DNA from 3 places in the Streptomyces sp. NPDC127068 genome. Region 2 is predicted to be linked to each of the others. Evidence: predicted binding sites of a transcription regulator. Region 2 holds the regulator's gene; each other region holds the start of a gene.
What was found. Region 2 encodes HrcA, which represses chaperone genes, less so after heat shock. Its sites were predicted from a motif close to TTNGCACTCNGNNNNNCNGAGTGCNAA; they were not measured.

Region 1 (10,576 bases), on a different contig from region 2:
GCCTCGTAGGACGCCCAACGGGACCGGAACTCCGCGTCGAAGACGGGCTCCAACGGGGTCTGGTACAGCATGTGGTGGACGAACCACAGCACGGAGTTGGCGATGCCGTTGTAGGCGTCGGCGTACACGTCCGCCGGGACGTCCAGCATGCGTACGCGCTGCCCGCCGGTGTCCGCGGGGTCGAGGGCGCCGCCGGTGCGGCGGACCGCCTCGCGGTCGCCGTCGCCGAGGGCGGCGCACACCCAGACCGCGTCCGTGTCGGGGCCGATCGCGGAGAGTCCGGACACCAGTCCGCCCCCGCCGCGGCGGGCGTTCAGCGTGCCGTCGTCCGCCACCGCGTACGAGACGGGACCGCGGTTCGACGCCACGAGAACCGTGGCACCCGTGGTGCTCGTGGTGCGCTGCCCACCCTGAGAGAAACCCATACGGCGATACCTCGCCCACCCGGTGAACCCTCAAACGTGGCCCGGGCGCGCCCTGCGCGGCCCCTGGCCCGTTGTCGCCGGTCGTATACGACGGCCTCTGCGTTCACGCTCCGGTCACGTGCAGTCGCCGTCCGGAAGCGGACTTGCTGCGCACCGTCGCGACCAGCAGTCCGCCGACCGCGCCCAGTGACACCACCAGCCCGCCGTACAGGTACGGCGAGGACCCGTCCCGCACGGGGCGGGCCGTCCCGCGTTCCCGCGCGGGCGTAGGGGTGGCGTCCGCGCGGGGCGGTCCCACCGGATACGCGACCGGAGCCGACGTCACGGTGAGCGCCGATGCCGCGAGAACCCCTGCCGTCCACACAGCCAACCGCCGGACGCCACCACCCCGCCCTTTACCCACCCCGTGTGAGGAAAACATAAAAATACGGAGGAATGTGCGCATGAGCTGACAATCTAGGCGGCGAGTGGGGGTGCTCCGGGGCGCCACGCGGGACCGCGCCGCCCCGTGCGCCGTTCACCGCAGCCGATTACGCCACTCGCCGCCCACCGGGTCCCGTCCGGTCACGCCACGCGCCGCGCCGCGTACTCCGCCACCGAGGCCATCGGCGGACGCTCCTCCGTGTCGACGGCGTACGTGCGCGGCTCGAAGCCCCGCGGACCCCGCTCGAACTGCGTCAGCTCCGGCCGCAACAGGTGCCCCCGCGCCAACCGCAGCTGCGCCGTCCGGTAGACCGCCGCCGCCATCCGTCCCAGCGCCTGCCCGTCCTGGTGCCGGTGGCGGCGCACCCCCACGTCCACCTGCGCCAACGCATCGAGCCCCACCGTGTGCAGCGCGTCCACCAGCAAGCCCAGCTCCACCCCATACCCCACCGGGAACGGCAGCTGCTCCAGCAGCGCGCGGCGGGCCGCGTACTCGCCGCCCAGCGGTTGCACGAATCCGGCCAGCCGGGGCCAGTGCATGTTCAGCACCGGGCGGGCCAGCAGTTCGGTGACCCGGCCGCCCTGCCCGCCCCCGGCGACGGCGGTGCCGAGCGGTCGGTCGTACATCGCCTTCACGAACTGCACGTCCGGCTCGGTGAGCAGCGGCCCGACGATCCCGGTGACGAAGTCCGCGGAGAACTCGCGCAGGTCCGCGTCCACGAAACACACCACGTCACCGCGGGTCACCAGCAGCGACCGCCACAGCACCTCGCCCTTGCCGGGCAGCGCGGGCAGGCTCGGCAGGATCGCGTCCCGGTGCTCCACCCGCGCCCCGGCCGCCGCCGCGACCTCGGCCGTCCGGTCGGTGGAGCCCGAGTCGACCACCACCAGCTCGTCGACCAGCGGCACCGGCCCCGTCATCAGCTCCTCGCGGATCACGGACACGATTCGGCCGACCGTCGCCTGTTCGTCCAGCGCGGGCAGCACCACACTGACCGTGGTGCCCGAGGCCCGCTTAGCCGCGGTGAGCTGGTGCGGCGAACGGTCTGCCACGGACCAAGAACGCCTGCTCAGCCAGTCCTCGACTTCTTCCAGCACGGTCTACGGCTCCCTACTGTGATCCATCTCGCGGTGCGGACGACTATCTCAACTGTCCTGGCCTTCGGTTACAGTCTTGAACAACGCGGATGACCGTCGCATGTCGGGGGCCGTCTCGCTGACAACCACATACCGCTCATCCAGAGGGGCAGAGGGATACGGCCCGTTGAAGCCCCGGCAACCCTCCAGTCGGTTCTCGTGACCGTCCGCCGAAGATCGTCGGCGACATCACCCGCGAGGCTCCCGACTCGGGAAGGTGCCAATTCCGTCTCGTGGCGAAGCGCGCCACGGGGAAGATGAGGAGAAAGGGCCTCCCCTCCATGGCTGTTCAGACCGTCGCTTCCACCGCCGGTACCCCCGACGCCGCCGACCCGGCCGTCGATCTCGGACCCGCCGCAGCGCTGTCCTGTCGCGAGTGCGGCGAACGTTTCGCGCTCGGCCCGATCTTCGCCTGCGAGCTGTGTTTCGGCCCCCTCGAAGTGGCCTACGACCTCCCGCTCGGCGACCCCGAGGCCCTGCGCAAGCAGATCGAGTCCGGTCCCGAGAACATCTGGCGCTACGCCCCGCTGCTGCCCGTCCCCGCCGACGTCGCCGAGAAGCCGAACCTGAACCCCGGCTGGACCAAGCTCGTCAAGGCCGACAACCTCGCCCGCGAACTGGGCGTGACCGGCGGCCTCTACGTCAAGGACGACTCCGGCAACCCGACGCACTCCTTCAAGGACCGGGTCGTCGCCCAGGCCCTGGAAGCCGCGCGCGCCTTCGGCTTCACCACCCTCTCCTGCTCCTCCACCGGCAACCTCGCCGGCGCCGTCGGCGCCGCCGCGGCCCGCGCGGGCCTGCGCTCCTGCGTGTTCATCCCGCACGACCTGGAGCAGGCGAAGGTCGTGACGGCCGCCGTCTACGGGGGCGAGCTCGTCGCGATCGAGGGCACCTACGACGACGTGAACCGTTTCTGCTCCGAGCTGATCGGCGACCCGCTCGGCGAGGGCTGGGGCTTCGTCAACGTCAACCTGCGCCCGTACTACGGCGAGGGCTCCAAGACGCTGGCGTACGAGATCTGCGAGCAGTTCGGCTGGGAGATCCCGGACCAGTGGGTCATCCCCATCGCCTCCGGCTCGCAGCTCACGAAGATCGACAAGGGGCTCCAGGAGCTGATCAAGCTCGGGCTCGTCGCCGACAAGCCGTACAAGATCTTCGGCGCCCAGGCGACCGGCTGCTCCCCGGTCTCCGCCGCCTTCAAGGCCGGTCACGACGTGGTCCGCCCGCAGAAGCCGGACACCATCGCCAAGTCGCTGGCCATCGGCAACCCGGCGGACGGCCCGTACGTGCTCGACATCGCCCGCCGCACCGGTGGTGCCGTGGACGACGTGGACGACGCGGCCGTCGTCGACGCGATCTCGCTGCTGGCCCGGACCGAGGGCATCTTCGCGGAGACCGCGGGCGGCGTCACCGTCGGCGTCACCAAGAAGCTCATCGAGGCCGGTCTGCTCGACCCCTCGCTGTCGACCGTCGTCCTCAACACCGGCGACGGGCTCAAGACCCTCGACGCGGTGGCGGACCGGGCCCGGCCGACCGCGACGATCCGGCCGGACCTCGACGCGTTCCGCGAAGCGGGCCTCGCCACCGGCTGACACCACCCCGCCGCGCAGGGCAGGGCCGGCCCGTCCGCCCTGCCCGCCCCGCACGTGATCCCCGTGCGCGATCCCTGTGCGGGGGTTCCTGTACGTGATTCCCGTACGCGTCCCTGTACCGTCCCGCCGGAAACGACCGGAAAGGCCGCCCCATGAGCGTCAACGTCCGTATCCCGACCATTCTGCGCACCTACACCGGCGGCAAGGCCGAGGTGCCCGCCGAGGGGGCCACCCTCGCTGAGGTGATCGCCGACCTGGAGAAGAACCACGCCGGCATCGCGGGGCGCGTCCTGGACGACCAGGGCAAGCTGCGCCGGTTCGTGAACGTGTACGTCAACGACGACGACGTCCGCTTCGAGCAGGGCCTCGGCACCGCCACCCCCGACGGCGCCGGTGTGTCGATCATCCCCGCGGTCGCCGGCGGCTAATCCTGCGCTCCGGGCCGCCGCCCCGCGGGCCCGGCGCTCCTGACGCTGCGTCACCGTGATGACCCCCTCCGCAAGAGAAGCGGAGGGGGTCATTCCATAGGGTTGAACGCGATAGGGTTGGGGAAATGGCTCGCGCGCTTGTCCTTCACACATATGACTTCTCGGCCGCGCGGCGACAAGAAGTAGCCAAAGAGCATTACCGAATTAGCCCCTTTGTGGCTTTTGCTGGGCCCGACTTGCCCTGAATTCCAGTCAATTATCTGGACATCTCCGATGCGTCGCGCCTGGATTTCTCGTCCAGTTGACCTGTTGCAGACGGCAGTTGGACAGATACATTCAGCGGCGGTCGACGCGTTCCGGCGCACACCCCCAACCGTTGGGGGGTGGAGGTATGACCCGGGTCCGCGAAGTGCGGTCCTGTGCAAGGGCCAGTAATAGGGGAGTTAGGCATGGCTCAGGGCACCGTCAAGTGGTTCAACGCGGAGAAGGGCTACGGCTTCATCGCGGTCGACGGTGGTGCGGATGTTTTCGTCCACTACAGCGCGATTCAAATGGACGGGTACCGCACCCTTGAAGAGGGCCAGCGGGTCGAGTTCGAGATCTCGCAGGGTCAGAAGGGGCCGCAGGCGGATATGGTCCGCGTGGCCGTCTGAGCCGCGCGTCGACTGGCTGCGACGTTACGGAGGGTCCGCACCCGGCAGGGGTGCGGACCCTCCGCATTGCCCGCGCGGGTGCGGGGTGGTTGCTCGCGCAGTTCCCCGCGCCCCTAACGGGGCCCGCCTCGGGTCAGGCGGCGACGCTGGGTAGCGCCCCCCTTCAGGGGCGCGGGGAACTGCGCAAAGCAACAGCGCACCCGCACCGGGCGACGCACCCGCAGGGAAGCGCACCGAAGGGGCGCGGGGAACTGCGCGGGCAACCACGGCGCACCCGCAGGAGGCAACGCACCCCGCAGGGGAACGCACCTGTGCGTCGGGAGAGCGGAATGCCGCTGACCTGCGGCGGAGCCCTCGGGGGGTCGCCGGAAAACGCCAAGCCGCTTGCACTCGCACCGGTCGAGTGCTAATCATTGGCGTTAGCACTCTACGAGTGAGAGTGCTACGAAGGACCGGGTCGGTGAGGCCCGCGGGCCGGGTGGGGCAAGGATTTCGCCCGGTGTCGCAGGTCGTCCGTCGCGGGCGCCAGCGCGGTCCGTACCATCCGCTCCCACGCTCTCGTCAGGGCGCGGGTAGGACCCCCTTCAGTCCGGGAGGACCACTTCACATGGCCAAGATCATCGCGTTCGACGAGGAGGCGCGGCGCGGCCTTGAGCGCGGTATGAACCAGCTCGCCGACGCCGTCAAGGTCACCCTCGGCCCCAAGGGCCGCAACGTCGTCCTTGAGAAGAAGTGGGGCGCCCCCACGATCACCAACGATGGTGTCTCCATCGCCAAGGAGATCGAGCTCGAAGACCCCTACGAGAAGATCGGCGCCGAGCTGGTCAAGGAGGTCGCGAAGAAGACGGACGACGTCGCCGGTGACGGCACGACGACCGCGACCGTCCTCGCCCAGGCGCTGGTGCGCGAGGGTCTGCGCAACGTCGCCGCGGGTGCCAACCCGATGGCCCTGAAGCGCGGCATCGAGAAGGCCGTCGAGGCCGTCTCCGCTGCCCTGCTGGAGCAGGCCAAGGACGTGGAGACCAAGGAGCAGATCGCCTCCACCGCCTCCATCTCCGCCGCCGACACCCAGATCGGTGACCTCATCGCTGAGGCCATGGACAAGGTCGGCAAGGAAGGCGTCATCACCGTCGAGGAGTCCCAGACCTTCGGTCTGGAGCTGGAACTCACCGAGGGCATGCGCTTCGACAAGGGCTACATCTCGGCGTACTTCGCCACCGACATGGAGCGTATGGAGGCGTCCCTGGACGACCCGTACATCCTGATCGCCAACTCCAAGATCGGCAACGTCAAGGACCTGCTGCCGCTCCTGGAGAAGGTCATGCAGTCGGGCAAGCCGCTGCTGATCATCGCCGAGGACGTCGAGGGCGAGGCCCTGTCGACCCTGGTCGTGAACAAGATCCGCGGCACCTTCAAGTCCGTCGCCGTCAAGGCCCCGGGCTTCGGCGACCGCCGCAAGGCCATGCTCGGCGACATCGCGATCCTCACGGGCGGCGAGGTCATCTCCGAGGAGGTCGGCCTCAAGCTGGAGAACGCGACCCTGGACCTCCTGGGCCGCGCCCGCAAGGTCGTCATCACCAAGGACGAGACCACCATCGTCGACGGTGCCGGTGACACGGACCAGGTTGCCGGTCGCGTCAACCAGATCCGCGCCGAGATCGAGAACTCCGACTCCGACTACGACCGCGAGAAGCTCCAGGAGCGCCTGGCGAAGCTCGCGGGCGGCGTGGCCGTCATCAAGGCCGGCGCCGCGACCGAGGTCGAGCTCAAGGAGCGCAAGCACCGCATCGAGGACGCCGTTCGCAACGCGAAGGCCGCCGTCGAAGAGGGCATCGTCGCCGGTGGTGGCGTGGCCCTCCTCCAGGCTGGTGCCGTCTTCGAGAAGCTGGAGCTGGAGGGCGACGAGGCCACCGGTGCCGCCGCCGTCAAGCTCGCGCTTGAGGCTCCGCTGAAGCAGATCGCCGTCAACGCCGGCCTTGAGGGTGGCGTCGTCGTGGAGAAGGTGCGCAACCTGACTCCGGGTCACGGGCTCAACGCCGCGAGCGGTGAGTACGTCGACATGATCGCCGAGGGCATCCTCGACCCGGCGAAGGTGACGCGTTCCGCGCTGCAGAACGCCGCGTCGATCGCTGCGCTGTTCCTCACGACCGAGGCTGTCATCGCTGACAAGCCGGAGAAGGCTGCGGCTGCCGCGCCGGGCGGTATGCCCGGTGGCGACATGGACTTCTGAGCCTCTTCGGCTCGGACTCCGCGTCTCGTTCCGAGGGCGGCACCCCCTGGTGGGGTGCCGCCCTCGGGCGTTCCCGTCGCGTTCGTCCGCGGGTGCGTGGGGGTTGCTCGCGCCGTTCCCCGCGCCCCTTCGGTGCGCTTCCCTGCGGGTGCGTTGTTCGGTGCGGGTGCGCTGTGGTTTTGCGCAGTTCCCCGCGCCCCTGATGGGGGCGCTTCCCCTTGTGGGTCAGCTGAACGCTGTGGTCAGGGGCATCCTCACGTCGGAGACCGGTACGCCCACCGCGGCGAGCCGGTCGACGGCCCACAACACCGCCTCCCTCGCTGAGGCTGCGCGCACCGTGCACGGGAACCGCACGCCGCGGGGGTCCTCCTCCCAGCCGATCGCGCCGCCGGCGAGTTCGGGTGCGTGGTCGAACGCGTCGGACTCCCGCTCGGTCGGGCGCCCCTCCGGGTACAGGACGAACGTCCAGTCGCGCACAGCCGCTGTGCCTCCGGGTGAACTCATCGATCTTCTTCCTCTCGGTGCGTCGGTGGGGCACGCGTACAGGGTCACCGTGCTGCCTCCGCTGATGCTGCCGTAGCGGCGGATGGCCACCGGCGCGGTCGTCCATCGGGAGCAGACGGCGCAGCGGGCCGTGAAGGGCCGGGGTGGTGGTCCGGCCGGTGCGTCGGGGGTCATGGGGTCGTCGCCATCCGTACGTGGCCCCGGCGGGTGCGCTCACACCCGCCGGGGCTCTGTCACGCCCGTTCTGTCGGAGCCGGTGGGGAAGGCCGGCTCCGACAGGACGGGGCTCAGTCGTCCAGCGCCGGGGAGTGGTGCCCCGGGAGGTGGCTGTGCAGGTTGAGCTCCCGCACCTTGGCGCGCAGTTCGCGCAGGGCGGGGCTGTCACGCCCCGGCCCCTCCTCCGGTTCCCGGGGGCGATCCGGGCACTGGGGGTAGCCGCAGGTGCAGGGAGGGAACGTCAGGGGGCTGGCAGGAGGCAGCACCTCTCCCTCGTCGTTGAGGAACACCGGTCTTCTCACCTTGCTCTCGTGTCCCGGTCCGGTGGCGGGCGCCACCTGATCGGGTGCTTGTTGCCTGATGTGACCACGAGTCGACGGTGCGTAAGTAGATTGAATGAGGGGGGCTACAGGGCCCACCTCGGCGTTCAAACTGCTACGTCGCAGGGAGAGCAAGGTCACCGCGATGAACGATGACGAACCAGCAGAGTTTTTGAATCCTCTAGAGGCATTCGGTGTTGACGTGCGCGAGTTGCGCAGGACCCGCCGGATCACGCTGAAGGGGTTGGGCGACGCAACGGGGTACTCGATCAGCTACGTGTCCAAGGTGGAGACGGGGACGGTCCACCCGAGCGAGAAGTTCGCCGAGGGATGCGACCACGTATTCGGTACGGGGTCCATGCTGGCGAGGCAACGGCAACGGGCTCTGGAGGGTGACCATCCGACTTGGTTCATGCCATTCGTGGTCTACGAGCGCAAAGCGGTGCGCATCTTCGACTACTCCACGTTGTACCTGATGGGGCTGTTGCAAACCCCGGAGTACGCCCGTGCGTCGTACCGCCTCACCATGCCGGGGATGACACCGGAGCTGATTGAATCCAAGGTGGCGGCGCGTATGAGCCGTCGTGAGGTGATGACCCGCAACGAACCGCCGCCTCCGAAGCTGTGGGTGGTGCTCCATGAGGCGTGCCTGCACGTACGGGTGGGCGGCTCGGAGGTCATGGCGAGGCAGCTCGACAGGCTCCTCGAAGAAGCAGAAAGGGCGGGGGTTACCTTGCAGTTGCTGCCCTTCGAAGCGATGCCAGTCGTGGCGACCCCATTTACGTTGCTGGTCTTTGAGTCCCGGCCTACGCTGCTGTACGCGGAGGGTCCTGTGACGGGACGGCCGCAGGACGCGCCCAAGATCACGGCCGCTGCGGGGGAGGTCTACGATCAATTGCAGGCCGAGGCCCTGGGTCGTCGGGCGACTCTTGACCGGATCTGGCGAATGCGTGAGGAGTACAGGCGTGAGTGACACCACGTGTGAGATAGCGGGCTGGGTGAAAAGCACCCACAGCGCGCCCAACGGTGGTCAGTGCGTCGAGTGGGCCCCTGAGTTCGCGTCGGCTCATGGCGTCGTCCCCGTGCGGGACAGCAAGGTCCCCGGTGGCCCCGTTCTGCTGGTGAGTGAGCGGAGTTGGATGGGCCTGGTGGCGTTGGCGCGGCGCGGCGAGGTCTGACGTACCGCACCTCGGATGGGCTTGAGGTCCGGCCGGACAAAGGGAGTGCGCACCGTGACGAACACCAGCGTGATGAACAGCCGGAACACGGTCTGCGTGATCGTCCATGACAAGGTCACGGACAGGATCGCCGCCGTGCTCTACGCCGCGCGCAACTGGTTTCCACAGCCGGCCTGGACCGTCCCGGGCGGCAAGGCCGAGCCCGGCGAAGCCCTCGACGAGGCCGCTGCCCGCGAACTCAAGGAGGAGACCGGACTGCTCGTCGACCCGGCCGATCTGGCCCTCGTCCACGTCGTCCACGCCGAGCAGGGCTGGGACCAGGCCGGGCAGTTCGTCCTCTTCGTCTTCGCCACCGACACGTGGACCGGCGAGCTGACCAACACCGAGCCGGACAAGCACCTGGCCGCCCGGTGGGTCGCGGCGGACCGCCTTCCCGAGCCCGCGTTCCCGACCGTCACACAGGCCCTGGCCGCATTCCGGGACGGAGGACCGTCCTTCTCCCGCTACGGGTGGTCGGCCACCTCGACGTGACCTCCGGTCAGCTGCGGGGTGCCAGCTGCCCGCGTAGCCGCGCCGCGTCCCGCATCGGGGGGAGGCCGTACACGCTTCGGTACTCCCGGCTGAACTGGGTCGCGCTCACGTAGCCGACGGCCTCCGCCACCGACGCCGCGGTGGTTTCGCCGGCCGTCAACCGTCGCCGGGCCTCCTGGAGCCGTAGTTGCTTCTGGAAGCGGAGGGGGCTCATGCCGGTGGCGGCCTTGAAACGGCGGTGCAGGGTCGCGGTGCTCATGTGCGCGACCGCCGCGATCTCCTCGACGGTCAGCGGTTCGGCGTAGTGCGCGCAGATCCACGCCGCCGCCGCGCGCACCCGGGCCGTAGCCGAGTCCGCCAAGGTGAACTGGCGCAGGACCGGGCCGAGCGGGCTGCTGAGGAGTCGGTACAGGATCTCGCCCTCGATGCGGGGCGCCAGCGGGCCGATGGCATCCGGGGTGTCGAGCAGTCGCACCCATCGGGTGACCGCGTCGAGGAGTTCCGGTGTCATCGTCGCGGTGACCTGGCCGCTCGGACCGGGCAGCGGGCGCGGGCTCGACTCGCCCATTTCCAGCAGCAGTTCGGTGAGGACGCGACCGTCGAGCCGCATGATGGCCGAGCGGTACGGCACACGTTCGCACGAGGCGGTGACCGGTACCCGGAGCGTGTTGAGGAACATGTCGCCGCGCGCGGTCACCCAGCTCCGCTCGCCCGCGACGGCTCGTTTGGCGCCGTCGGAGATGAAGCAGACCATCGGGTCGTAGAGGAGGTCGGCGGGGGCCACCGGCTCGTCCAGCGTGATCAGCGAGAGGCGTGGCACGGCCGTCTCGGACCAGAGTCCGACACTGTGCCGGGCGATGTCCGCCGACAGTCGATCCAGCACGCGACGCTCCCTTGCTGAGAGGATCGGGCAATCCTATGCGGTGCGTGCCCCATGAC
Region 2 (10,576 bases):
AGGTCACCCCGGCCGCCGCCCCGCAGATGCGTCACGCCCCGACCGTGCAACGGGATCGACTGGCCGGACTGGGTACCGGGCCGGATGTCGATCTCCTCCATGCCGTCCAGGGTCTCCAACGGCACCTTGGTGCCCAGCGAGGCCGCCGTCATCGGCAGCGTCACCGTGCAGTGCAGATCGTCACCGCGCCGCTGGAAGACCGCGTGCGGCAGCTCGTGGATCTCGACGTAGAGGTCACCGGCGGGGCCGCCGCCGGGGCCGACCTCGCCCTCGCCCGCGAGCTGGATGCGGGTGCCGTTGTCGACACCGGCCGGGATCTTCACCGTCAGGGTGCGACGGGAACGGACCCGGCCGTCGCCCGCGCACTCCGGGCACGGGGTGGGCACGACCGTGCCGAAACCCTGGCACTGGGGACACGGACGCGAGGTCATGACCTGGCCGAGGAACGACCGGGTCATCTGCGACACCTCGCCCCGACCGCGACACATGTCACAGGTCTGGGCACTGGTGCCGGGCGCCGCGCCCTCGCCGTTGCAGGTGTTGCAGACGACGGCGGTGTCGACCTGGATGTCCTTGGTGGTCCCGAAGGCCGCCTCGTCCAGCTCCACCTCCAGCCGGATCATCGCGTCCTGACCGCGCCGGGTGCGGGAGCGGGGGCCGCGCTGGGACGCCGTTCCGAAGAAGGCGTCCATGATGTCGGAGAAGTTGCCGAAGCCACCGGCGCCGAAGCCGCCGGGTCCACCGCCCGCCTGGGACAGCGGATCGCCGCCGAGGTCGTAGACCTGCTTCTTCTGCGGGTCCGACAACACCTCGTAGGCGGCGTTGATCTCCTTGAACCGCTCCTGGGTCTTCGGATCGGGGTTGACGTCCGGATGCAGCTCGCGCGCGAGCCTCCGGAACGCCTTCTTGATCTCGTCCTGGGACGCATCGCGGCGCACGCCTAGTACGGCGTAGTAGTCCGTGGCCACTTACGACTCCGCCAGGATCTGTCCGACGTAACGTGCCACTGCGCGTACTGCTCCCATCGTTCCCGGGTAGTCCATGCGGGTCGGTCCGACCACGCCGAGCTTGGCGACTGCCTCGCCGCCCGAACCGTAGCCCACCGACACGACGGACGTGGAGTTGAGCCCCTCATGGGCGTTCTCGTGACCGATCCTTACGGTCATGCCCGAATATTCCGCCTCGCCGAGGAGCTTGAGGAGGACGACCTGCTCCTCCAACGCCTCCAGGACGGGCCGGATCACGAGGGGAAAGTCATGTCCGAAGCGGGTGAGGTTGGCGGTACCGCCGATCATCAGCCGCTCCTCCGTCTCCTCGACCAGTGTCTCCAACAGAGTGGAGAGGATGGTCGAGACACTGCCCCGGTCCTCGCTGTCGAACACCTCGGGCAGGTCCTGCACCAGCTGCGGAACGTCGGCGAACCGACGGCCCGCGACCCGGCTGTTGAGCCGCGCCCGCAGATCCGCGAGCGAGGTCTCGCCGAACGGAGCCGGGCAGTCCACCATCCGCTGCTCGACCCGACCGGTGTCGGTGATCAGGACGAGCATCACCCGGGCCGGGGCCAGTGACAGCAGTTCCACGTGCCGCACCGTCGAACGGGTCAGCGACGGGTACTGCACCACGGCGACCTGCCGGGTCAGCTGCGCCAGCAGCCGGACCGTGCGGCCCACGACGTCGTCGAGGTCCACCGCCCCGTCGAGGAAGTTCTGGATGGCCCGCCGTTCGGGGGCCGTCATCGGCTTGACCCCGGCCAGCTTGTCCACGAACAGGCGGTACCCCTTGTCGGTGGGGATGCGCCCCGCACTGGTGTGCGGCTGGGCGATGAACCCCTCCTCCTCCAGCGCCGCCATGTCGTTACGGACCGTAGCCGGGGAGACGCCGAGACGGTGCCGTTCGGTCAGCGCCTTGGAGCCGACCGGCTCCTCCGTGCCGACGTAGTCCTGGACGATGGCGCGCAACACTTCCAGCCTGCGTTCACTGAGCATCGCGCACCTCCCGTTCCTCTGGTTCCCGCTGCGTCGGCGCGGGCCCTAACCGGCCCCGCGGAACGGTGCCTGGCACTCATGACAGTCGAGTGCCAGCGTTCCCAGCCAAGTGTACGGCCGGTGGGTACGCACGTAGCAAGGCCGTGTCACGAGCCACTGCGCCGCGCCGTCCGGCCAGGCTCCCCGGCCGGCCGCCCGACCGCGGACCCAGCGGGTCGGGGCGGCGCCGCGCGCCCACCCGGAATGACCTAGCGTCACGGTATGCGGACGACACGGGACATCCCCTGGGCGGCGGAGGGCTGGGAGCGGATCGGGCCCCGGACGGGACGGCGACGGCTGCCCGGCTGGGACTGCACGGTCGGGCTGGTCGCGGGCGAACGGGCGGCCCTGCTGGTGGACGCGGGCTCCACCCTGCGGGAGGGCGCCGAGCTGCGGGAGCAGTCCGAGCGGCTGCTCGGCGGCGGGCGCGTCACGCACCTCGCACTGACCCATCCGCACTTCGACCACGTCCTCGGCGCGCCGGCGTTCCCCGGGGCGACGGTGTACGGGGCTGCCGGCCTCGGTGCGCTGCTGGTCGCGGGGCGGGAGGAACTGCGGGACGACGCGGTGCGGTACGGGGTCGGCCCCGGCGAGGCCGCGGCGGCGGCCGGGGCGCTGCGCGCGCCCGGGGTGGAGGTGACGGGGACGCTGGCCCTGGACCTGGGGGGCGTGTCGGTCGTCCTCGCGGACGTGGGGCCCGGGCACACCGGGCAGGACCTGGTCGTGGTCGTCGCCGGGGAACCGCCGGTGGTGTTCTGCGGCGATCTCGTCGAGGAGTCCGGGGCGCCGCAGGCGGGGCCCGACGCACACCCGGCGGCGTGGCCGGACGCGTTGGACCGGGTGCTCGCGCTCGGCGGGCCGAGCGGGCGGTACGTGCCGGGGCACGGGGCCGTGGTGGGGGCGGCGTTCGTCACGGCCCAGCGGGACGTGCTGCGCACGGCGGCGGGCGGCTGAGGCACGCGCGGGGGGCGGGGTCGGGCGTTCTATCGTCGCGGGATGCGTCAGTACTCAGCGGATCTGACTCCGCCCTGGAAGAAGCAGAGCGCCGCGCCCGAGGTCCCCGCGGAGGTGGACCTCGTGGTGGAGGAGGTCGCGACGGGGTTCTGCGGTGCCGTGGTCCAGGTGGAGGCGGGCGCCGTCACCCTGGAGGACCGGTTCGGCAAGCACCGGGTCTTCCCGATGGAACCGCGCGGGTTCCTGATCGACGGCAAGCCGGTCACCCTGGTCCGCCCCGGGCGCCCGGCCCCCGACCGTCCCCAGCGCACCGCCTCCGGCTCGGTGGCCGTACCGGGGGCGCGGGCGCGGGTCGCACGCGCCGGGCGCATCTACGTCGAGGGCCGTCACGACGCCGAACTCGTCGAGAAGGTGTGGGGCGACGACCTGCGGGTGGAGGGCGTGGTCGTGGAGTACCTGGAAGGCGTGGACGACCTGCCGGCGATCGTCGCGGAGTTCGCCCCGGGCCCCGACGCCCGGCTCGGCGTCCTGGTGGACCATCTGGTGCCCGGCAGCAAGGAGTCCCGGATCGCGGTCTCGATCACGGACCCGCACACCCTGGTCGTCGGCCACCCGTTCGTCGACGTCTGGCAGGCGGTGCGGCCCGCCGCGCTCGGCATCGCCGCCTGGCCGCGGGTGCCGCGGGGGCAGGACTGGAAGACGGGGGTGTGCACCGCCCTGGGCTGGCCCCCGCACACGGGCGCCGCCTGGCAGCACGTCCTGTCCCGGGTACACAGCTACAAGGACCTGGAACCGGAGTTGCTCGGGCCGGTCGAGCACCTCATCGACCATGTGACCGTCGGTTTCAGCTGACCGCTCGACCGCACCGGAAACGCGTGCCCCATCCAGGCAAAAAACAGACAACAAGCCTACAAAAAAGGCTAGTTGGCGGATCGCGGGACCTATACCATCGCCTGCCCGGGGAGCCCCCTGCGCACCCCGGAGGGGGAGGGGGACGTCATGACGCGTCCAGGGGGAAGAACCACCCGCACGGCTGCCCGGTCCGGACGCGTACGACTGCCGGTCGGGGTGGGCGCCGCCCTGCTGGCGGCGGCGCTCCTGGCCGGTTGCTCCGCGGGCGGGGGCGCATCGGGCGGGGGCGCATCGGATCGGGGCTCCGCGACTTCCGGGGAGGCCGCGTCCGCCAGCGGGCCGCCGCCCACCGCACCCCGGGCGTCCGTCTCGACCGCCGCTCCCCCACCGGCCGCCTCCGCAGCACCGACCACCGCCGCCCCGGCCGCCCCGACAGCCCCGACCGGGGACACCGTCGCGCCCCCGTCGCCGCCCCCCGCCACCCCGTCGACGCCGAGCGGGCCGACGGGGGCCGCCGCGCTCTGGGGCCGGGAGTACCGCGGGACGGCGAAGGTGTCGGTCGACGTCTACGACCACTGCGGCGCGGGCGGGGCGCGCCGGCTCGCGGACAGCCGGACGTACTCCCTCCCCGGCACCCTCAGCCTGAGCCGGCCCCGGACCGGGGGAGGCTTCACCGAGGACAACCCGTTCTCCCTGGTCCTCGCGGTCGGGCAGCCCTCCGACACGGGGGCGTTGTCGATGTGGTCGGCCGCGGTCAGCACCACCTCGGGCCAGGACCTCACCGGGAACCCCCGGGACCCGAACCTGCTGCTCACGTACTGGGACCTGGACTGGTCGGCCGGCCAGCTGAGCGGGCGGCTCACCGACCCCCACACACGGGAGGCCGTGGCGCTGAACCTGGTCAACTGGCCCACCCCGCTCGCCGCCTGCCGCCCCGAACTCGGCCAGCTGCCGGGGGGCCATCCGCACGCCCTCGGCGCGGGCACCACGCTCGGCGGGCGGCTCGACACCGGCGGCCTGTCCCTGACCGCGCAGGGCAGCACGCAGAGCGGCAACCTCACCTTCCGCTTCGCGTTCACCGGGGGTTCCTGATGCCGGACACCGCACCGCCCGATCCGCCGGGGCAGGACGCACCCGCGGTGGGCCTCGACGCGCTCGACCGCTGGGGCGCGCACGTCGCGGGGTGGGCGGCCCCGGACGAGACCGTGCTGGCCGCCCAGACCATCCGGGCCTACGCCGCCGGCGGCCGGGCCCGCCGGGACCTGTTCCGCACCGGGGCGCACGCGCCGGGCGCACTCGACGGCACCCTCGCCACCGTGCTGCCGCAGTTGTTGGACGCGCTGGCGTACGCGGCGGACGCGCTGAAGACGGCCCTGGGCAGTCAGTACTTCAGCAACGGCGTCGCCGTGACCACGCTCGCCGTCGCCCTGCGGGAACGCTCCGCACGGTCCCCGCGGGCCGTGGACACCCCGCACGGTTCCGACGAGGGCGAGGGCGAAGCCGCAGCCGCAGCCGCAGCCGCCCCGAACGCCGAGGCCGTGGCGGCGGCGCTGCGCATGTACGAGCGGCTGCGGGCGCGCCGGGTCGACGACGCGACGGCCGAGGAGCTGACCGCCGCGTTGGTCTCCCGGCTGCTGACCACCGGACGGCCGCAGGAGGTGGCCGCCTTCCTCGACGCCCTGGTGGCGGCGGAACCGCCCTCGCCCGCTCCCGGGCGCCGCGGCCCCCTGCGCCGGTTCGCCGAAGCGCTGCGCCGCCGCCCCGGAAGCCGGGCCGGCGACCGCCCGGACCGGAGCGGCGACACATGAGCGCCGCTCACCCGACCCGTCCGGCACCGGCCCTGTGCGGCCCGCCGCCCTGGCTGTGGCTGACCCTGGTACTGCTCGCCGTGCAAACGCCCGGGGCCGTCGCCGCGGTCCGGCGGGCGGAGGGTCCGTTCGCCCAGTGGCGGGACGGTCTGGGGGACGGGCTCCTGGTCGTCTCGGGCCTGACGCTGGCCCAGTCGCTGCCCCTGGTGCTCCTGTTCGCCGGCGCCCTCGCCCTGGCCCTGCCGCACCTGAGGCGGCGGTTCGTCGAGCGGCGGCACGGGCTGATGGCACCGGACGATCCACTGGTGCCGCCCGCCACCGCGGCCGTCTACGCACAGGTGCGGCGGTTCCTCGCCGAACGCGCACCCGGCACCGTACTGCGGGTCAGCAACCAGCCGCGGCCCCTCGCCCGGGTCTACCCCGACGGCTGGCGGACCACCCGGGTCGGCGTCTTCCGCCCGCTGGTCCTGCTGTGGGACACGGACCGGGAGGCGGCCGAAGCCGTCCTGCTGCACGAGCTGGGGCACCTCCGCTCCGGCGAACAGCACGTCGCCGGGCTCGGCAGTCCGTTCACCTCCCTGGTGCGCGCCTGGCCCTACCTGCTGGCCGGCTTCGGCGCGCTGCCGGTGACGCTGCTGTTCCTCTCCGGGAACGCGACCGCTCCCCTGATGCTCGCCCAGGTCGTCCTGGTCGTGCTGGCCGTGCCCAAGCTGCTGCTGATCATGGTCGGCGCGCTGTGGTCGTCCGAACTGGCCGCCGACCGGTACGCGGGGCAGACCGGCGGATGGCCCGCCCTGCTCCGGGTGTTCGACCGGGTGGAACGGCGCGCCCCCGGCCGGGCCGCCCGGCTGTACCACCCGCCGGTCCGGGTGCGGCGCTGGTTCGCCGCACGGGGCGAACGGCGAAGCGGCCGGCTGCTGTTGCTCCTGCTGTGGCCGACCGCGCTGCTCGCCGAGGCCCTGCTCGACCTGCTCGGCGGTGCCCTGGCCTACCGGCTGCTCGGCGCCGAGTGGGACACCTGGGGCGCCGCCGCGCGGGCCGCCCTCGCACTCGCCCACGAACAACTCGCCGGCGGACCCCTGTGGTGGGCGGTGCTGGCCGCCCTCCTCGGATGGCCCCTGATCGCCCGCCGGTGGTCACGGCTGTGGGGGTGGCGCGGACCGGAGCGCGGGGTCCGCCCGCTCGCCGCGCACGCCACGGCGGCGCTGTTCCCGGCGGCGGCGCTGCTCGTCGGTCTGCTGGCCGCCCCCGGGGAGTCCGGGACCGCGTCGCGCACCCCGCACGTCACGGCCACCCCCTCGGCGGGACCCGGGGACCTCCCCTCGCCCTGCCCCAGCCGCTCCGTCCCGGCCGCACCGCCCCGGCCCACGGGCCTGCCGACCTTCGGAGCCGCGGGGGCGACGGGCACCACGCCCACCGCCGCTCGGACCTTCCGCACGGTGCGGGTCAGCGGGGTGCAGCCGTTGGGGGACACGCGCGCCGACTGGGCCCGGGACTCGGCCGACCGGATCGCCCGCGCACGATGGCGCCTGGGCACCGACGGGACGCTGACCGCGGACCTCGACGAGGTCCCGGCGCTGCGCACCACCTCCGCGGACGGGGACACCCGGGTGCTGAGCGGGGAACGGACCCGCACCAGCGACACGAACGCCACCACCACCTGGGCCGAGGCCGAACTGCGCACGTCCGCCGGCCGACCGCCGGAACTGCACCTGATCCGGGCGACGACCTCGGTCAACCACGCCGTGCTCGCCTGCCGGGCCTTCGACTCCACCACGACGTCGGCCGCCCGGCTCGTCCTGGAACTGGGCGAGCCCTGAGCCGGGCGGGGCGGGGCGGTCAGTCCACGAGGTCCCGGACCACCCCGTCCGCGAGCAGCCGGCCGCGCAGGGTCAGCACGGCCAGGCCCCGGTCGAAGGGGGCGGCTTCGAGGAGTCCGTCGGCGAGGGCGCGGCGGGCCGCCGCCAGCCCCTGCGGCCTCAGGAGGTCAAGCGGGCAGCCGTCGCGCAGGCGCAGTTCCAGCAGGACGCGCTCCACCCGCCGGTCCTCCGCCGCCAGGACCTCCCGGCCGGCGCCGGGCGACCGGCCCTCGGCGAGCGCCGCCGCGTAGGCGCCCGGGTGCTTGACGTTCCACCAGCGCACCCCGCCGACGTGGCTGTGCGCGCCGGGGCCCGCGCCCCACCAGTCGGCGCCCCGCCAGTACAGCTCGTTGTGGAGGCACCGCCCGGCGGCCGACTTGGCCCAGTTGGACACCTCGTACCAGGCGTAGCCGGCGGCGGCGAGCCGCTCCTCGGCGATCAGGTAGCGGTCGGCGTGCACGTCGTCGTCGGTCATCGGGACCTCGCCGCGCCGGATCTGCCGGGCCAGCCGGGTGCCCTCCTCCACGATCAGCGCGTACGCCGACACGTGGTCGGGGTCCGCGCCGATCGCGGCGTCCAGGGAGGCCCGCCAGTCGTCGTCGGACTCCCCTGGGGTCCCGTAGATCAGGTCCAGGTTGACGTGCTCGAACCCGGCGGCCCGTGCCTCGGCGACACAGCGCTCGGGGCGCCCCGGGGTGTGCGTGCGGTCGAGGATCTTCAGGACGTGCGGGCGGGCGCTCTGCATGCCGAACGAGATCCGGGTGAAGCCGCCCTCGCGCAGCGCGGCCAGGTACGCCGGGTCGACCGAGTCGGGGTTGGCCTCGGTGGTGATCTCCGCGTCGGGCGCGAACCCGAACTCGTCCCGGACCGCGCCGAGCATCCGCACCAGGTCGTCCGCGGGGAGCAGGGTGGGCGTGCCGCCGCCGACGAAGACGGTCCGCACCTGGCGGGGGTCGTCCCCGAGCACCTTGCGGGCGAGCCGGACCTCGTCGACGAGGGTGGTCGCGTAGTTGTCGCGGGACGCGAGCACCCCGCCGCTGCCGCGGAGCTCGCTGGCGGTGTAGGTGTTGAAGTCGCAGTACCCGCAGCGGGTGGCGCAGTAGGGGACGTGGAGATAGAACCCGAGGGGGCGGTCGGCCGCCCCGGCGAGCGCGTCGGCGGGCAGCGCCCCGCTTTCGGGCACGGCCTCGCCCTCGGGAAGTACGGAAGGCATGCCCCCATTGTCCCCCGTCGCCGCGCGTTCCCCCGCCGGGCGGCCCACCGGGGCGGACGAGGGGCCCCGCCGGCCCCTCAGGTGGCCTGGAGGACGAGGATCGCGAGGTCGTCCTCCGGGGGCGCGTCGCCGAAGGCGTGCACCTGTTGCCGCAGCCGCTCCGCCAGCGCGCCGGCGGAGAGCCCCGCACATCCGGAGAGGGCCACCGCGAGCCCCTCGCCGTCGTCGAACTGGCGGCGCCCCGCCCTGCGCTCGGTGACCCCGTCGGTCACGCACAGCAGGGTGTCCCCCGGCGCCAGGTCGAAGGACTCGGCGCGGTACGTGACGTCCTCGACCACGCCCAGCAGCATCTGGGACCCGGCGACGACGCACACCTCCCCGTCGGGCCGCAGCACCAGCGGCAGCGGGTGGCCGGCCGAGGCGAGGGTGCACCGGACCCCGTCCGCCGTCGGCACCAGCTCCCCGTACAGCGTGGAGAGGAACCGGGGCATGAAGCCCTCCGCCGACAGCGGGCCGCCCTCCGCCCCGGCGAGCGCCCGCGCCCCGGCCTCGGCGGCTTCCGTCGCATCGTCCAGGAGCAGCTGGTTGAGCCGGTCGAGCACCTCGCCCACCGCGTACCCCTCGCGGGCCAGCAGACGCAGCCAGGGCCGGGCGAGCCCGACCACGACCGCCGCCTCGGGGCCCTTGCCCTGGACGTCGCCCAACGCGAAGCACCAGCGGCCCCGCCCGGCCGGGAACACGTCGTAGAAGTCGCCGCCGGGCCCGCCCCGCTCCCGGGGTTCGTAGACCAGGGCGCTGCGCATCCCGGGGATCTCCGCGACCGAGCTGGGCAGCAGTCCGCGTTGGAGGACCCGGCTGATGGTGGCCTGCCGGGCGTACTGGCGGGCCGCCCCGATCGCCAGTGCGACCCGGCGGCAGAAGTCCTCGACGAGCCCGGTCACCTCATCGGGGAACCTCAGCAGTCCGGAGCGCCCGATCAGCAGGGTGCCCAGCGGTCTACCGCCCGCGACCAGCGGGAACGCCACACAGGCCCCCGACGGTTCGTCCGCCCCGAAGGAGGCGCCGGGCCAGCGCACGGGGACCGCACCGGAGCGCGCCGGGTCCTCGGCGGGCAGCGGCGGTTCCTTCTCCAGGACGCGGCGCAGCTCCTCGATCCGCTCCTCGCTGCCGTGCCACACCCGGGCCAGCCGGGGGCCGCCGCCCGGCGGGGTGCCGGTGCCGGGTCCGGAGCCGTCGGCCTCGTCGCCGAGCCAGACCGCGCACCAGTCGGCGAGCCGGGGCACCAGCAGTTGGCCCGCGAGCGTCGCCACCAGGTCCTCGTCCAGTTGCCCGGCGAGCAGTTCGGACGCCTCGGCCAGGAAGGAGAGGGCGCCCCGGCCCACCCAGTCCGAGTCGCCGCCCGGAATCCAGGGCGCAGCGGAATCCGCGCCGGGGGCGCGCGCCGGTAGGTCGGGCGCCGGTCCGGAGGGCAGGGGGCCCGCCGGACCGGGGGCGTCCGCCCCGCCCGGCACCGGCCAGCCGGGTCCGGTGGGGCGGGTGCCGTCGGGCGCCGCGCCGGCCATCACGCCGTAGCCGGCGACCGCCTCGTAGCCGGGCATGACCACCTCGTCCGGGCCGCCCCACGCGTCCGGCACCGCACCCGGGGCCCCGGTCCCCCGCGGGTGTACGGGAATCCGTGCCCACACCGTCTTGGTGCCGGGCCGGTAGGTGACGCCCCAGGCGGTGGCGAGCCGGGCGACGAGTTGCAGTCCCCGGCCGTACTCGGGCGCGTCGCTGCTGCGGGCGGCGGGGGCGCCGTTGATGGGGCGGGCGGGGTGCTGGTCGGAGACCTCGATGACGAGGGCACCGGAGTCCGTGGCGGAATCG
Region 3 (10,576 bases), on a different contig from region 2:
GCGGGTCCGCACGCCCCGGGGCCCTCACCCGGTCCCTCGTCGCCGCACTCGCCCTCACCGTCGCCACGACCGCCCTCGCGGGCTGCGGCACGGAGGCCGAGCCCACCCGACCCGCCGCCTCGGGCCGAGCGGGCGGCGCCCCGGGCGAACGGGCCGAGCAGGGAAAACAAGCCAAACAGGCCAAGGGGGCCAAGGAGGCGAAGGAGGCCGCGGAGGCCGCCGCCGCCCGGAAGCGGACGATCGCCGCCGCCCGGCTCGCCATCGCCAAGCGCTGGGGACTCGCCAAGGCCCCGCTGACCGCACCGCCCCCGCCCGCCGTCAAGCCGAAGACCACCACCAGGTCCGGCTTCGAGGTCGAGGGCCACGAGGACCTGCCGCCGGTCTTCACCACGATCCCGACCGAGGACAAGGTCGTCTTCCTCACCATCGACGACGGCGCCGACAAGGACCCGGCGCTGATCAAGATGCTGGAGGAACTCGACGTCCCGTACACCGCGTTCCTCAGCGACTACCTGGTCAAGGAGGACTACGGCTACTTCCGCAAGATGCGCGACGCCGGAGTCACCCTCAACAACCACACGCTGACCCACCCGTACCTACCGGGCCTGTCCTACGCGCAGCAGAAGCACCAGATCTGCGGGATGCAGGACGTCCTCCAGAAGCAGTACGGGACCCGCCCCACCGTCTTCCGGCCGCCCTACGGCAACTACAACGAGGACACCCTGCGCGCCGCCAAGGCGTGCGGCATCACCCAGGTGCCGCTGTGGAACGAGGAGGTCTTCGTCGACCGCTGGGAGTACCGCGAGTACGACAAGAGCCTGCGGCCCGGCGACATCGTCCTCACCCACTTCCGCGGTCGCAAGGACTGGAACGGGACCATGCCGGACACCATCCGCCGGTTCCTCAAGCTCATCACCGACCAGGGCTACGCCGTGGCGAAGTTGGAGGACTATCTGTGAGTGCCCGCGGGCGGTCCGCGCGACGCGTTCCACCGCGCCGGCTGGCCGCCCTGCTGGTCGCCGGGGTCCTCGCCCCGGCCCTCACCGGCTGCGCGCACCCCGCCGACCGGGCCGACGGGGTGCGCGGGTCCCTGCACCGGACCGCCTCGCGCGGGGCCGACCCGGCACCGAGCCCGGCGCCGGACGCGCACCGTCGCTGGGGGCTGGCCGCACCGCTCGCCCCCGCCCCGCGGCCCGCGCGCCCGGGCGGGGCGAGCGCCCCCGGCGCACCCCCGGCCACCGACCTCGCGCCCGTGATCGACCGCGTCCCCACCCGGGACCCGGTCGTCTTCCTCGTCTACGGCGACGGCGCGGGCCAGGACCCCCGGTTCGGCGAACTCGTCCGTGACCTGCGACTCCCGGTCACCGTCTTCCTCACCGACCGGGCCCCGGGCCCCGGCCACGCCGAACTGGCGCGGCTGCGACCCTTCGGCGTGGACGTGCAGAACCACACCCTCGACCACCCCTACCTGCCGGGCCTGCCCTACGCCGGGCAGCGCGCCGAGATCTGCGGCCAACGCGACAAGCTCCACGGCCGCTTCGGCGTCCGGCCGGACCTGCTGCGCCCGCCCCACGGGGCCCACGACCGCGAAACGCTACGGGCCGCCGCCGACTGCGGCATGTCCGCCGTGGTCACCGGTCGACCCGTCCCCGCCCCGGACGCCCGGCTGAACCCCGGGGACGTCCTCGTCGCCGACCCCCCGGCGGGCACCTCCACCACCACCGCGACCCTCCGGCTGCTGCGCCGCGTCCAGGCCCTGGGCCTCGCCGTCGCCCGGCTCACCGACTACGTCTGACCCCCGCGGACCCGGCCCGACGGCCGCCTTCCGGGGGTCGCTCCGCGGGCGGTTCCGGACCCTCGGACGGAGGGCGCGTTGGCACTCCGCTTGACCGAGTGCTAATCGCGGTCATAGTCTCGGCCCTGGCACTCTCCACTGGTGAGTGCCAGCAGCGACAGGCAGGTCCGGCACCCGCGACGACGGATCCACCTGGTCGCCACCTCAGACAGTTAACCCCGTGAGATCTCCGAAGGGGGAGGTCGGATCGTGACGACCACCAGCTCCAAGGTTGCCATCAAGCCGCTTGAGGACCGCATTGTGGTCCAGCCGCTCGACGCCGAGCAGACCACGGCTTCGGGCCTGGTCATTCCGGACACCGCCAAGGAGAAGCCCCAGGAGGGCGTCGTCCTGGCCGTGGGCCCGGGCCGTATCGAGGACGGCAAGCGCGTCGAGCTCGACGTAGCCGTCGGCGACGTCGTCCTCTACAGCAAGTACGGCGGCACCGAGGTGAAGTACAACGGCGAGGAGTACCTCGTCCTCTCGGCCCGCGACGTGCTCGCGATCATCGAGAAGTAGTTCACCGAGCGCAACGAATCTTGTTGTGTGCTGCGCCCCTGGCCCCCCGCGAAGCTGAGCCGGGTGCCGGGGGCGCGGTCCGTTTACCGCTTTCCTGCAGTTTCTGAGAGGGCTGAACCGCTCCCATGGCGAAGATCCTGAAGTTCGACGAGGACGCCCGTCGCGCCCTTGAGCGCGGCGTCAACAAGCTTGCCGACACCGTCAAGGTGACGATCGGCCCCCGTGGCCGCAACGTCGTCATCGACAAGAAGTTCGGTGCCCCGACCATCACCAACGACGGCGTCACCATCGCCCGTGAGGTGGAGATCGAGGACCCCTACGAGAACCTCGGCGCGCAGCTCGTGAAGGAGGTGGCGACCAAGACCAACGACATCGCGGGTGACGGCACCACCACCGCCACCGTGCTCGCCCAGGCCCTGGTCAAGGAGGGTCTGCGCAACGTTGCCGCCGGCGCCTCCCCGGCCTCCCTGAAGAAGGGCATCGACGCCGCGGTCAAGGCCGTCTCCGACGAGCTGCTCGCCACCGCGCGCCCGATCGACGAGAAGTCCGACATCGCGGCCGTCGCCGGGCTCTCCGCCCAGGACCCGCAGGTCGGCGAGCTGATCGCCGAGGCCATGGACAAGGTCGGCAAGGACGGTGTCATCACCGTCGAGGAGTCCAACGCGTTCGGCCTCGAACTGGACTTCACCGAGGGCATGGCCTTCGACAAGGGCTACCTGTCTCCGTACTTCGTGACGGACCAGGAGCGCATGGAAGCCGTCCTGGAAGACCCGTACATCCTCATCAACCAGGGCAAGGTCTCCTCCATCCAGGACCTGCTGCCGCTGCTGGAGAAGGTCATCCAGGCGGGTGGCTCCCGGCCGCTGCTGATCATCGCCGAGGACGTCGAGGGCGAAGCCCTGTCGACCCTGGTGGTCAACAAGATCCGCGGCACGTTCAACGCCGTCGCCGTGAAGGCCCCCGGCTTCGGTGACCGCCGCAAGGCCATGCTCGGCGACCTCGCCACCCTCACCGGTGCCCAGGTCATCGCCGAGGAGGTCGGCCTCAAGCTCGACCAGGTCGGCCTGGACGTGCTGGGCACCGCCCGCCGCGTGACGGTCAGCAAGGACGACACCACCATCGTCGACGGTGGCGGCAACTCCGAGGACGTCGCCGGTCGCGTCGCGCAGATCAAGGCCGAGATCGAGAACACCGACTCCGACTGGGACCGCGAGAAGCTCCAGGAGCGCCTCGCCAAGCTCGCCGGCGGCGTCTGCGTGATCAAGGTCGGTGCCGCGACCGAGGTCGAGCTCAAGGAGAAGAAGCACCGTCTGGAGGACGCCATCTCCGCGACCCGCGCCGCGGTCGAGGAGGGCATCGTCTCCGGTGGTGGCTCCGCGCTCGTCCACGCCTCCAAGGTGCTGGAGGGCAACCTCGGCAAGGAGGGCGACGAGGCCACCGGTGTCGCCGTCGTCCGTCGCGCCGCCGTCGAGCCGCTGCGCTGGATCGCGGAGAACGCCGGCAAGGAGGGCTACGTCATCGTCTCCAAGGTCGCCGAGCTGGAGGCCGGACACGGCTACAACGCGGCCACCGAGGAGTACGTCGACCTGGTCAAGGCCGGCGTCATCGACCCGGTCAAGGTGACCCGCTCCGCGCTGGAGAACGCCGCTTCCATCGCTTCGCTGCTGCTCACGACCGAGACGCTGGTCGTCGAGAAGCCGGCTGAGGACGAGGGTGACGCCGGTCACGGCGGTCACGGCCACTCGCACTGAGTCTGACGCTTTAACGGTGACGGGCCCCGGCCCGGCCCCCTCCCCAGGGGCGCCGGCCCGGGGCCCGCCTGCGTCCACCTACCGGTCCGCGGTTCCCTGCGGGGTGCGCTCATCTGGCGGTGCGCTGTTCCGCGGGGTGCGTCCCGCTGTTGCGCAGTTCCCCGCGCCCCCTATCGGGGCCCGTCCGGCGGCCGTGCGCTGGCCCGTGCGGGTGCGTGGGGGGATTCGCGCAGTTCCCCGCGCCCCTATCGGGGCTGACTGGTTGGGGTCTGTCTGCGGCTTCTCCAGCGCGGGTGCGCTGCGGGGCGGACGACGACGGCGAGGAGCGCCCGAGATCCAGGGGCGCGGGGAACTGCGCAATCCCACCACGCACCCCGCAGGGAACCACCACCGCCAGGTGTAAGCACCCGATAGGGGGCGCGGGGAACTGCGCGAGCAACCACAGTGCACCCGCACAGGACAGCGCACCGCGAGGCCAACGCACCCGATCAGGGGCGCGGGGAACTGCGCAAAGCACCAGCGCACCCGCAGGGCAGCGCACCCGCACAAGACACCACAAAGGACACCGCGTCAGCGAGGACCGTACTTGCGGCCGGTCGAGGCGGTGATCCCACCAAGCAGGGGCCGCGGTGCCAACTTCGCGAGCCCCATCAGCGCCTTGTACCGGGGATCGGGAACGGAAACGACCTTGCCCCGGGAGAGGTCGCCCAACGCCGCACCGACCACCTTGTCCGCGTCCAACCACATCCACCCGGGGATGTTCTCCGTGCCCATCCCGGCCCGCTCGTGGAACTCCGTACGGACGAACCCGGGGCACAGCGCCATCAGCCGCACCCCCGAACCGCCGAGGTCCTTCGCCGCGCCCTGGGTGAACTGCACGACCCACGCCTTGGACGCCCCGTACGTGCCGCGCGGCAGGAACGCCGCGACGGAGGCCACGTTCACGACCGCCCCGCGCCCCCGCTCCCGCATCGCCCCCGTCGCCGCGGCCGTGATCCGCAGCACCGCCTCGCAGTGCACCTTGAGCATCGTCAACTCGTCGGCGACCGGCACGTCCAGGAAACGGCCCTTGTTCCCGAAGCCGGCGTTGTTCACCAACAGGTCCACCGGCCGCCGCGGTTGGGACGAGCGGGCGGCCACCGCTTCGATCCCCTCGTCGGTGGCGAGGTCGGCGCGGAGCACCTCGGCCTCCACCCTGTGCCGGTCGTGCAGTTCGGTGGCCTGCGCGCGCAGCCGCTCGACGTCGCGCGCCACGAGTACCAGGTCGTGGCCGTCCGCGGCGAGGCGGCGGGCGAACGCCGCGCCGATACCGGCGGTCGAACCCGTGATCAGAGCCGTAGTCATGGGGCAAGGTTAGTGATCGCGGGGCGCGGCCCGGTGGCCCACCCGCTTCACTGCGCGTACTTCTCCCGGTACGCCAGCGCCAGTTCCCGGGTCTCCGGGTGCAGCGCGTCCCCGGCGACGAGCACCCGGGGTAGCAGTTCGCGCCGGGTGGTGAGGGCACGGAACTCCGTCAGCACGGTGATGTCGTGGTCGGGCCGGTGCACGACCTCCACCGGATCGCCCGCCCGGACCTCGCCGGGGGTGATCACCCGCAGGTACGTGCCGGGGGCGCCCTTCTCGGTGAACTTGCGGACCCAGCCGCGTTCCCCGAGGAAGCCCGCGAAGGTCCGGCACGGTATGCGGGCCGAGGACACCTCCAGCACCAGCTCCCCGCCGACCCGCCAGCGCTCGCCGATCAGGGCGTGCGTGATGTCGACGCCCTCGGTCGTGAAGTTCTCGCCGAAGCAGCCGGCGGGCAGTGCGCGGCCCAGGTCGGGTTCCCAGTCGTCGAGGTCCTCCCGGGCGAAGGCGTACACGGCCTGGTCGTTGCCCCCGTGGTGGCGGAGGTCGCACACCGCGTCCCCCGCGAGCCCGCTGCCGCCGATGCCCTTGGGCCCCGGCGCGGCCACCCGCAGCGGGCCCGTCACCGGGCGTTTGTCGATGCCGGTCACCCCGTCCAGCTGCTTGGTGTAGGGGACGGCCTTCGGCCTGCCGGCATTCAGTGACAGAAGCTTCATGCTTCGCACGTTATGCACCCCGAGGTGAAAGTGTCGATGGATTATTTCACTGGACACCCAAGGGGTGCTTATGCTCGCGTACCATGGCGGGGTGATCGAGGCCCGTCATCTCCGTGTCCTGCGTGCGGTCGCCGCCACCGGTTCCTTCTCCGCGGCGGCCCGCGAACTGGGCTGCACCCAGCCCGCCGTGAGCCAGCAGATGAAGGCCCTGGAGGCGTCCTCCGGCACCCCGCTGATCGTCCGCGCCGGCCGTGAGATGCGGCTGACCCAGGCCGGCGAGGCCCTGGTGCGGCACGCCGCCGGCATCCTCGCGGGGCTGACCGCCGCCGAGGAGGAGGTCGCCGCGATCGCGGGGCTGCGGGCGGGCCGGGTCCGGCTGGTGTCCTTCCCGAGCGGTAGCTCGACCCTGGTCCCGGCGGCCCTCGCCGCCCTGCGCGCCGCCCACCCGGGCACCCGGGTCTCCCTCGTGGAGGCGGAGCCGCCGCGCTCGGTGGAGATGCTGCGCGAGGGCGACTGCGACGTGGCGCTCGCCTTCCACTACGCGGACCCGGCCGGGGCGGAGGGCGCGGACGCCGCGGCCGAGGGGGCCGGCGGGCGGCTGCCGGAGGAGTGGACCGACCTGACGGTACGGCCGCTCTTCGCGGACCGGCTGGTCGGTCTGGTCCCGGAAGGGCACCCGCTCGCCGACGCGGGGACGGTCCGGATCGAGGAGTTCGCCGACGACCCGTGGATCGCGGGGTGCCCGCGCTGCCGCCGCCAGCTCGTGGACGTGTGCGAGAACGCCGGGTTCACGCCCCGGATCGACTTCGCCACCGACGACTACCCGGCGGTGACGGGACTGGTCGGCGCGGGGCTCGGCGTGGCGGTGCTCCCGGAACTGGCCCTGGAGTCGATCCGGCCCAAGGGGGTGCGCACCGTGACGGTGGAGCCCGCCGTACGGCGGCAGATCGTGGCGCTCACCCTGCCGGACCTGGCACAGGTCCCGGCGGTCGCGGCCACCCTCGACCACCTCGCCCGGGTCGCCCGGCACTGACGGCGTACGGGGTCGGGCCGCCCGCGCGCACGATCCCCCCGTCCGCGCGCACGATGCCCGGGGCGGGTGGCCGGCGCGCCCGTCCTGGTGGAGAGGAAACGTTCCCTCAGTGGGGGCGGGGCGCGCTGTGCGCCGAGGTCGCCGCGCTCGCCGGGACCAGCCGGTTGCGGGCCCGTCCCATCAGTTCCTCGCGTTCGTCCTCGGTGAGTCCGCCCCAGACCCCGTAGGGCTCGCGCACCTGGAGCGCGTGCGCGGCGCACTCGGCCCGCACCGGGCAGCGCATGCAGACCTCCTTGGCCGAGTTCTCGCGCGCACTGCGTGCCGCACCGCGCTCGCCCTCCGGGTGGAAGAAGAGCGAACTGTCCACCCCGCGGCAGGCCGCGAGGAGCTGCCAGTCCCACAGATCGGCGTTCGGTCCGGGAAGGCGGGAGAAATCTGCCATTGCGTGTCCCCTTCAGCGTGCGTACAGCTGGTGGCCGTGCCGACGCGGACAGCGCCCACGACGCTACAACTACTGTCGAAGAAGATGAAAATATGACTCTTTGCGAATCTAGCCTCAGACACCGGTGAAAGTGAAGAAAAGCCGCTAAATGGGGCATCGGTCTTGACGAAAGCTTTCTCATCACGCGCCGTGCCGAGGGAGTGTCGGACCCCTCACGTAGAGTGCCGAAGGTGGCTGAGTGACCCGTAACTCTTTCGGGTGACCATCGTTGAGAGGTCCGGAGGCGGTTGAGCAAACAAGCGCTCGGGCACACGTCCGGGAGCGTCAACCGCACAGGTGACGATTCGTACCAGCCTGGAGGCTCAAGGTGACGCGCATCAGCTGCGGAGGACGGTCATGACTTCCGTCCTCGTCTGCGACGACTCCCCGCTCGCCCGGGAAGCGCTCCGCCGTGCGGTGGCGACCGTGCCCGGCGTCGAGCGGGTCACGACGGCGGCCAACGGCGAGGAAGTCCTCCGCCGCTGGGGTGCCGACCGCTCGGATCTGATTCTGATGGACGTGCGCATGCCCGGACTGGGCGGTGTGGAAACGGTGCGGCGGCTGCTCTCCGCCGATCCGGGCGCCCGGATCATCATGCTCACGGTCGCCGAGGACCTCGACGGGGTCGCCCTCGCGGTGGCCGCCGGGGCCCGTGGCTACCTGCACAAGGACGCCTCGCGCGCCGAACTGCGCGCCACGGTCACCCAGGCGCTGGCCGACCCCACCTGGCGGCTGGCCCCCCGGCGCCTCAGGTCGGCCGAGATGGGCGCCGCGCCCACCCTCACCGCCCGGGAGATCCAGGTGCTCGAAGGGATGAGCCACGGCCGCTCCAACGCGGAGATCGGTCGCGAGCTGTTCCTCTCCGAGGACACGGTGAAGACCCACGCCCGGCGGCTGTTCAAGAAGCTCGGCGCCTCGGACCGCGCGCACGCCGTGGCGCTCGGATTCCGGTGGGGCCTGGTCCGCTAGGAGGATCGGTGCCGCCCCACGGGTACGGCGATCCCCGCCCGCCCACGGCGGGCGGGGCGGGGCGCGCCGTGGTGCGCCGACCCCTCCTGACCACGGCGAAGGTCATCGACGGGCCCCCTCCGGGGCCCGTCGGAACCGGTGCATATGGTGGGGCGGACGGGCCCGTTCGCGCGGTGTGTACGACGGGCGTCCCCCGTTTCGCGGCCGATGCCGCATCCTTGAGGTGTGGAGTTCCTCGGGGACGGGTCGGCCGAGCGGAAGGGGAGGGACCGGGACATGAGCGCCGGCGCACCTACTCATAACGCTTCGGTGCACAACAACGGACGCGGTGCCACGGACGGCGGAGCGGCAGGGCACCATGGACCGATGCGCGAAGACGAGCCCACGGTGATCGGTGCGCTCGTCCACCGTGCCGTCGACGGTGACGCGCAGGCCACGCACGACCTGCTCGCCCGCGTGCATCCGCTGGCGCTGCGCTACTGCCGCACCCGGTTGTCCCGGTTGCCCGGTGACGCACGGCACTTCGTGGAGGACCTCGCCCAGGAGGTCTGCGTGGCGGTGCTGCTCGCGCTGCCGCGGTACAAGGACACCGGGCGGCCCTTCGAGGCGTTCGTCTTCGCGATCGCCGCGCACAAGGTCGCCGACCTCCAGCGGGCCGCGATGCGGCACCCCGGTTCGACGGCGGTCCCCTCCGACGAGATGCCCGAGCGGCCCGACGACTCGCTCGGACCCGAGGAGCGCGCGCTGTTGAACAGCGACGCGGCCTGGGCGAAGAAGCTGCTGGCCAACCTCCCCGAGAACCAGCGGGAGCTGTTGCTGCTGCGGATCGCGGTCGGGCTCACGGCCGAGGAGACCGGGCAGATGCTCGGGATGTCGCCCGGAGCGGTCCGGGTCGCCCAGCACCGCGCCCTCAGTCGCCTCCGCGCCCTCGCCGAGCAGTAGGACCCGTTCCGGCGGACGTCCGCCGCCTCGGGCGCACGTCCGGTCACCCTCCGTCGCGCGCACCCGAACGGGGAATGGGAGCCGTCCGCTTCCCGTTAGCATGGACATCCCGCACGGACAAGGCCATCTGGAAGGTGTCATGACTGCCAACGTCGACGGAGTACCCGGGAAATTCGCGACACTCGGGCTGACCTACGACGATGTGCTGCTCTTGCCGGGCGCCTCGGACATGGCGCCGGACCAGATCGACACCTCCTCGCTGATCTCCCGCAACGTCCGCGTGAACATCCCGCTGCTCTCCGCGGCGATGGACAAGGTCACCGAGTCCCGCATGGCCATCGCCATGGCCCGCCAGGGCGGCGTCGGCGTCCTGCACCGCAACCTGTCGATCGCCGACCAGGCGAACCAGGTGGACCTCGTCAAGCGCTCGGAGTCGGGCATGGTCACCGACCCGATCACCGTGCACCCGGACGCCACCCTCGGCGAGGCCGACGCGATCTGTGCCAAGTTCCGGATCAGCGGCGTCCCCGTCACCGACGGCAACGGCAAGCTCCTCGGCATCGTCACCAACCGTGACATGGCCTTCGAGACGGACCGCTCGCGCCAGGTCCGCGAGGTCATGACCCCGATGCCGCTGGTCACCGGCAAGGTCGGCATCTCCGGCGGCGACGCGATGGAGCTGCTGCGCCGCCACAAGATCGAGAAGCTGCCGCTGGTGGACGACGGCGGCGTCCTCAAGGGCCTCATCACCGTCAAGGACTTCGTCAAGGCCGAGAAGTACCCGAACGCCGCCAAGGACGCCGAGGGCCGGCTCATCGTCGGTGCCGCGGTGGGCGTCGCCGGGGACGCCTTCGAGCGCGCCCAGGCCCTGATCGAGGCGGGCGTCGACTTCATCGTCGTGGACACCGCGCACGGGCACTCCCGACTGGTCGGCGACATGATCGCCAAGATCAAGTCGAACTCCTCGGGCGTGGACGTCATCGGCGG

Region 1: a site for HrcA is predicted at 5,078-5,104, ahead of groL (chaperonin GroEL). Genes of this name have one in related genera too.
Region 3: a site for HrcA is predicted at 1,874-1,900, ahead of groES (co-chaperone GroES). Genes of this name have one in related genera too.

The regions. Positions count from the first base shown of each region.
Region 1 covers NZ_JBHXEN010000039.1:11,390-21,965, forward strand. The annotation lists gene ACFWIA_RS23530 (trehalose-6-phosphate synthase) at 1-425, opposite strand, end outside; gene ACFWIA_RS23535 (hypothetical protein) at 529-750, opposite strand; gene ACFWIA_RS23540 (glucosyl-3-phosphoglycerate synthase) at 990-1,946, opposite strand; SAM riboswitch class I at 2,080-2,249, shown strand; gene thrC (threonine synthase) at 2,267-3,577, shown strand; gene ACFWIA_RS23550 (MoaD/ThiS family protein) at 3,730-4,005, shown strand; gene ACFWIA_RS23555 (cold-shock protein) at 4,455-4,658, shown strand; gene groL (chaperonin GroEL) at 5,266-6,888, shown strand; gene ACFWIA_RS23565 (hypothetical protein) at 7,114-7,392, opposite strand; gene ACFWIA_RS23570 (hypothetical protein) at 7,680-7,898, opposite strand; gene ACFWIA_RS23575 (helix-turn-helix domain-containing protein) at 8,074-8,901, shown strand; gene ACFWIA_RS23580 (DUF397 domain-containing protein) at 8,894-9,106, shown strand; gene ACFWIA_RS23585 (NUDIX domain-containing protein) at 9,161-9,637, shown strand; gene ACFWIA_RS23590 (AraC family transcriptional regulator N-terminal domain-containing protein) at 9,645-10,520, opposite strand.
Region 2 covers NZ_JBHXEN010000042.1:1,564-12,139, reverse strand. The annotation lists gene dnaJ (molecular chaperone DnaJ) at 1-968, opposite strand, end outside; gene hrcA (heat-inducible transcriptional repressor HrcA) at 969-1,985, opposite strand; gene ACFWIA_RS24595 (MBL fold metallo-hydrolase) at 2,247-2,978, shown strand; gene ACFWIA_RS24590 (DUF3097 domain-containing protein) at 3,021-3,830, shown strand; gene ACFWIA_RS24585 (hypothetical protein) at 3,978-4,922, shown strand; gene ACFWIA_RS24580 (hypothetical protein) at 4,922-5,638, shown strand; gene ACFWIA_RS24575 (hypothetical protein) at 5,635-7,458, shown strand; gene hemW (radical SAM family heme chaperone HemW) at 7,478-8,710, opposite strand; gene ACFWIA_RS24565 (SpoIIE family protein phosphatase) at 8,788-10,576, opposite strand, start outside.
Region 3 covers NZ_JBHXEN010000004.1:111,846-122,421, forward strand. The annotation lists gene ACFWIA_RS03670 (polysaccharide deacetylase family protein) at 1-959, shown strand, start outside; gene ACFWIA_RS03675 (polysaccharide deacetylase family protein) at 956-1,795, shown strand; gene groES (co-chaperone GroES) at 2,045-2,353, shown strand; gene groL (chaperonin GroEL) at 2,479-4,104, shown strand; gene ACFWIA_RS03690 (SDR family NAD(P)-dependent oxidoreductase) at 4,675-5,448, opposite strand; gene ACFWIA_RS03695 (MOSC domain-containing protein) at 5,496-6,164, opposite strand; gene ACFWIA_RS03700 (LysR family transcriptional regulator) at 6,256-7,197, shown strand; gene ACFWIA_RS03705 (WhiB family transcriptional regulator) at 7,304-7,639, opposite strand; gene ACFWIA_RS03710 (response regulator transcription factor) at 8,036-8,647, shown strand; gene ACFWIA_RS03715 (sigma-70 family RNA polymerase sigma factor) at 9,014-9,589, shown strand; gene guaB (IMP dehydrogenase) at 9,729-10,576, shown strand, end outside.